2 regions of the Alteromonas sp. S005 genome follow, and region 1 is predicted to be linked to the other one. Evidence: riboswitches for the same ligand, from Rfam matches in the RefSeq annotation. Region 1 holds a riboswitch; the other holds the start of a gene.
The links. Region 1 has a riboswitch for thiamine pyrophosphate ahead of V7R55_RS04210 (TonB-dependent receptor). Riboswitches for the same ligand answer to the same signal wherever they lie in the genome.
Positions count from the first base shown of each region.

Region 2: it holds a riboswitch for thiamine pyrophosphate, as region 1 does, so the genes downstream of both, thiC (phosphomethylpyrimidine synthase ThiC) here and V7R55_RS04210 (TonB-dependent receptor) in region 1, are expected to answer to the same signal.

Region 1 is NZ_JAZETN010000002.1:370,111-373,308, forward strand. Features, by position in the region: gene V7R55_RS04200 (GNAT family N-acetyltransferase) at 1-864, opposite strand, end outside; gene V7R55_RS04205 (acyl-CoA thioesterase) at 924-1,349, shown strand; TPP riboswitch at 1,479-1,582, shown strand; gene V7R55_RS04210 (TonB-dependent receptor) at 1,638-3,198, shown strand, end outside.
Region 2 is NZ_JAZETN010000004.1:203,567-206,764, forward strand. Features, by position in the region: gene V7R55_RS07595 (haloalkane dehalogenase) at 1-2, opposite strand, end outside; gene V7R55_RS07600 (TetR/AcrR family transcriptional regulator) at 170-742, shown strand; TPP riboswitch at 853-964, shown strand; gene thiC (phosphomethylpyrimidine synthase ThiC) at 1,240-3,150, shown strand; gene thiE (thiamine phosphate synthase) at 3,147-3,198, shown strand, end outside.

The DNA of each region.
Region 1 (3,198 bases):
AGGCGCGGTTTGTTGTTTCGCTCGCCGAGTTTCCAAACTTGCTACTTGCGACATATACATTTTGACGTTCAGCTTGTCTGCTTCTTCAGATTCTGTAAAGCGGGATAAAACATGAGTTACATTTTCACTACGCTCGCTGGTAAGCAGAACGTTCTTACCTTCTTTGATAACGCTATCAATAAACAGGCCTAAGAGGGATGATTTACCCCTACCTCTTGGCGCTGTGATTAGCGCGTTAAGGCAATTAAGCATATATGCCTGATGCAATTGATAGTACGCGTGCTCTTGCTCTTTAGAGCGAAATCGGGCATGTGTATGCTCGTTGTGAATGGATTCTTGTTTTACACAGTAACTAGAAATATCGGGAAGAACAGTTTCTATTTCAGTATGAAAACCCACGTATGGGTTTTCACGCAAGTTCTTAATAAAGCGAGAACGGTATCGACTATGGTTAAGCGTAAACCCTTCTGATAAGAACGGCACCGATATATTCTCGACCCACTCGTCAGATTTTGGGCAAATAAGTATTAAGCAGCCACTACGCTTAACAATACCCGCTACTGCCATAATGTCACCAGGCTTAAAAGCGTCGCGGCAATCCAATATGGCAATGTCACACTCGACGCCAAGCACTTGCTTTCGCATCTTTCCTTTTAAAGCGTTGCCAGTGAGGTTCGAAATACTTAAGGATGACACCTCATCGGTTAAGTTTCGAAGGTTGGATAAAGTAGCTTCACAAAAGCTATTACTGCCTGAAATAACCAACATTCTTCGGTGAAGTAGAGTAGTAACACGTGAGCCATTTTCGCAGCTATTTTTACTGTAGGGGGCAAGAAGCCATTCGCGTAATTGAGTTAGCGCCATGAATCAACTTTTTAGGTATAATCTAACGCTATATTAGCGATTTATTGTGAGGAATTCGAATGCGCTTTCTTTCTCGGCGTTTAGTTATGCCAAATGATCTTAATTACGCCAATTCTTTGTTCGGTGGCCGCGCGTTAGAATGGATAGACGAAGAGGCTGCCATTTGGGCAATTTGCCAGTTAGAGACCAATTGTTTGGTGACTAAGCATATTGGTGAAATTAGCTTTGAATCACCTGCGATGCAGGGTGACATAGTAGAGTTTGGATTGGAAACCAAGGCGGTAGGCCGCACTTCGATTACTGTAAGCTGTTTGGTGAGAAACAAGGCTACTAAAAAAACTATCTGCTTTGCAGATGACATCGTTTTCGTAAAGGTTGACCCGGAAACTCGCCAACCAACAGCACACGGCAAAACGCTAGAAGGGTTAAAAGCACAGACTGACGATGAAGTACGTCGTCTTAATATGAATATTGACGCTGAATAGCCTCGGGCTTTCAATACCTTATATCTTATAAATATTGTAACCTTAGCTTGATGTCTTATCTGCTTGACGGCGTGTATCGAACTGGTAGACTCCGTCGCAGACGTTGAGGCTACTATTTGAGTGGCTCAACACTATACCAAGGGGTGTCCGTTATCGGTCTGAGATCCACACTTGTGGGAACCCTTAAACCTGATCCGGATAATACCGGCGTAGGGATGGTTCACAGCATAGCCTTATCACCTGCCGTTAGACCCGGATCTTTTTTCTTCAATAAGAACAAGAGATCCCATGTATAAAACACTTTTCACACTATCATTGTTAGCAAGTTCTGTTGCTGCCTATGCACAAGAATCTGCAGTGAACGACACGTCAAAAAACACGCCTTCTGACATTGAACGGGTTGTTGTATCTGGTGACTTTCGACAAACAACACTTGACCAGCTAAGTGCTAGCGCAACTATTTTAGACCAAGAGCGCCTTCGCAGCAGACAGCCGAGTCATATCGACAGTGTGTTAAACAGTATTCCAAATGTTAATTTTGCGGCGGGTGCGTCTCGTGGCCGCTTCGTGCAAATTCGTGGTATTGGTGAGCGTAGCCAGTTTGCTGAACCCATCAACCCTTCGGTGAGCTTTATTGTCGATGAATTTGATTTTTCAGGCCTTGCTGCAGCAGGTATCATTTTTGACACGAAACAATTAGAAGTTTATCGCGGACCTCAGGCTACGCTTTACGGTACAGGTGCACTGGCTGGGGCGGTTAAATTATCCAGCAATAACGTGGGTAGCGACGCGCCAGACTATGTAGAAGCCCGCATTGGTAACAAAGACAGTTACCGCATCGAGGGAGCAACGGGTAACGATATCAATTCCGACTGGGGTTATCGCGTAGCGTTAGTGCATAACCGTAGCGATGGCTTTGTAGAGAATACATTCCTAGATAGAAACGATACCAATAATATTGACGAAACTGCTTTGCGATTTGCTGTTGAAGGCAGCGTGGATGAACGAACCACACTTGCTCTTACCTACCGCTGGTATGATATTGACAACGGCTACGATGCATTTTCCCTTGATAACGACAACAAAACACTGTCTGACGAGCCGGGTTTTGACGAGCATCAAACTCACGCAGTAAGCGCACGCTCAACAACGAGTACAGCCGCAGGGGACTTCATACTTATTGCCACTCATGCCTCTCATAACATTGCTTATGGATATGATGAAGACTGGACATTCACGGGTTTTCACCCTTGGGGTTACACATCTTTTGATGCTTACTACCGCGATGTTGAAACGCAAACCGGTGAGGTGCGTTTCGTGTCGTCTGACAGTGCTGCGCTTTTCGACGGTATGACAGATTGGACCTTAGGCATATTTTATAAAAACACAGAAGAAAAGTTACTTCGTCAGTACACATACCTTGATAGTGACTTTGCCAGTGAATATACCCCAACGACTACCGCTATCTATGCTCAGACTGAAAGCCGTTTGAAGGACAACTTAGTGCTTGTAGCTGGGTTGAGAGTAGAAAACTATGACTTCGACTACGCCGATAACAACCAACTTACACGCGCGTTTGACACCACCATGGTTGGCGGAAAAGTAGCGCTTCAATACACCCAAGGCGATCACTTCTACTACGGCAGCATTTCGCGCGGTTTTAAAGGCGCTGGCTTTAACCCGGACAGCCGAGTGAACGATAGTCAGCGTTTCTTCGACGAAGAATACAACTGGAACTATGAGGTGGGTGTAAAAGGCCCATTGCTAACGCCTGATCTTATTGCTCGTGCTGCGATTTTCTACATGGACAGGACAGATACTCAGATAAGTGATTTTGATGTTGTTACCC
Region 2 (3,198 bases), on a different contig from region 1:
ATCACACATCCTCATAAACTCGGCTTCAACACCACAAATTAGGTCATACGACCTAATCATTGAAACATTAGGTCATCCGACCTAAAATATCAAGCCGTTATTTTGGAAAAATCACCGCGCTTTAGGTAAATTACTCAAAGTGAAGAAAAAATTGATAAGCAAAGGCAGCATGAAAAAAAGCGAAAAATCACAGAAAATATTAGACGTCGCATTAACTTTGCTAAAAAATGAGGGTGACTATGGTGTAACCATGAGGCAAGTTGCTGCTGGTGCAAATATGACATTAAGCAACGTGCAGTATTACTTCAAAAACAAAGATAACTTGCTTGTTACTCTTGCCGACCGTTACTTTCAATCGTGCCTGTCTGAAATGCGCGAAATGCCCAAACTTACGTCTGAAGCTACCCTACATGAAGACCTTACATCCTTAGTAAAAGCGTTTTTATGCCACGGACTTGAATTGTCAGAAATGTGTCGTATATTTCGCGAATATTGGGCAATTTCCACTAGAAATGCTGCCATTGAACAGTATTTAAAGGCCTATTACCAATCATCTGCACAGGTGCTTAATGCTATTTTCAGCCCTGTAGCTGCAACACCAGACAACGCCTCAAAAGCGGTGGCGTTATTCATACCCTTTGTAGAAGGCTATTCGATTACCGCCATGTCGCTAACAACCGACTTCGAAGGTGACGTTAAAGATATGTGCGATTTATTACACATGATTTTGCTTCGCCCATAGTGCGACTTTTAGCATTTCCCTACTCTTCAGCACTTGTAATCTTTTCGGCATTGACGATATAGTAAAAAGGAATTGTTGATTTGTGTTGTGTAATTAACACGAATCAAAGTAACAACTTGTCGGAGTGCTTCACTGGTAATCCAGTAAGCTGAGACCACGAAAGTGGGATCCGTAGAACCTGATCAGGCTAATACCTGCGAAGGGAACAAGAAAATGCAATGTGTGCAATACCAAGCACTAGCTTGGCATTGTGAAGCGAAGTTATTTAGCTGTTGATGCTAAACACACCACGCTTTACGACACTTTGAGTCACTCATAGTCAGTTGTTTAAGTGGGTTACCCAATGAACATCAACACAGGTTAAGCGTGTAATTTTCGTAGCCTAATCTGAATAGCCCGCTAACGTAAAAGGTCTAGCCCCTTCTGCACTTACACTTTGTATTCTCCTTCACTCCTGACAAGCATTTTTAGAACCTATACTTACAAGGTAAAATGCTATGTCGAACAGACGCGAACAACGCCAACAAGCTCAGCAATTCATAAATGAACTAGCGGGCGAAGCTTATCCCAATTCAACTCGCCACTACGAGTGTGGCAGCCGCGACGATATCCGCGTTACCATGCGCCTTATCCACCAGCACGACAGCCTAGTCGGTGGCACCGAAGAAAGCCCCATTCTAGAGCCTAACCCACCAATTCCGGTGTACGATACCTCTGGACCCTACGGCGACCCGCAAGAAAACATAGATGTGCACAAAGGTTTAAGCCCACTTCGCCAAAAGTGGATTGAAGAGCGCAGCGATACCATCGAACTAGCAGGTGTATCATCAAGCTTTGCGAAAGAGCGTGAAAACGACATTTTTACCGAAGATTTCCGCTTTATCCGCAGCCGCAAACCGTTAAAAGCGAAGGCAGGTAAGAACGTCACCCAGCTTCACTACGCAAGGCAGGGCATTATTACCCCTGAAATGGAATACATTGCCATACGTGAAAACATGGGCCGCCAAGCCATTAAAGACGCCGAGCTAACGCAGCAACACAAGGGCGAGCACTTCGGCGCGAATTTGCCCGATACCATTACGCCTGAGTTTGTACGCCAGGAAGTTGCCGCAGGCCGCGCCATTATTCCGTGTAACATTAATCACCCCGAACTAGAGCCAATGATTATCGGCCGCAATTTCTTGGTGAAAATTAACGCCAACATTGGGAATTCGGCGGTAACCTCGTCTATCGAAGAAGAGGTAGAAAAGCTTGTTTGGTCAACGCGCTGGGGCGCAGATACCATCATGGACCTTTCTACCGGCAGAAATATTCACGAAACCCGCGAATGGCTGCTGCGAAATAGCCCGGTACCTCTTGGCACCGTACCTATTTATCAAGCGCTAGAAAAAGTAAACGGCATAGCCGAAGACTTAACCTGGGAGATGTTTAAAGACACGCTCATCGAACAAGCCGAGCAAGGAGTGGATTACTTCACCATTCACGCAGGCGTACTGTTAGAGTACGTGCACCTTACCGCAAAACGGGTTACTGGCATTGTCTCGCGCGGCGGTTCAATCATGGCGAAGTGGTGCTTAAGCCATCACCAGCAAAGCTTTTTGTACGAACATTTCCACGAAATCTGCGAAATTTGCGCTAAGTACGATGTAGCGCTGTCGCTAGGTGATGGCTTGCGCCCTGGAAGCGTTGCCGATGCCAACGATGATGCGCAGTTCTCTGAATTACGTACCTTGGGTGAGCTGACCAAAATAGCCTGGGAATACGATGTTCAGGTAATGATTGAAGGCCCAGGGCACGTACCAATGCACATGATTAAAGCAAACATGGAAGAGCAGCTTAAGCACTGTCACGAAGCGCCGTTTTATACCCTTGGCCCCCTCACCACCGATATCGCTCCTGGCTACGATCACTTCACCTCAGGTATTGGCGCCGCCATGATTGGTTGGTATGGCTGCGCAATGCTGTGCTACGTAACCCCAAAAGAACATTTAGGTTTACCTAACAAAGAAGACGTTAAGCAGGGGCTTATTACCTACAAAATAGCGGCTCACGCTGCCGACTTAGCGAAAGGTCACCCCGGCGCGCAAATACGCGACAACGCTATGTCGAAAGCGCGCTTCGAGTTTAGATGGGAAGATCAGTTTAACCTTGCATTAGACCCCCACACTGCTCGCGCTTATCACGATGAAACCTTGCCGCAGGCCTCTGGCAAAGTTGCGCACTTTTGTTCTATGTGCGGCCCTAAATTTTGCAGCATGAAAATTTCTCAAGAAGTACGTGATGTCGCTAAACAAGCAGAAACCCAAGAGCTTGAGAAAGAAAAAGGCATGAAAGACATGGCTGATGCATTTAATCAGTCGGGTGCTCAGCTTTATCACACAGTAGATAGCAAGGTAGAGTTGCCATGACAAACCGCCACCTTACTAAACCCGTACTAGAGCCACCTAGCATAAGGC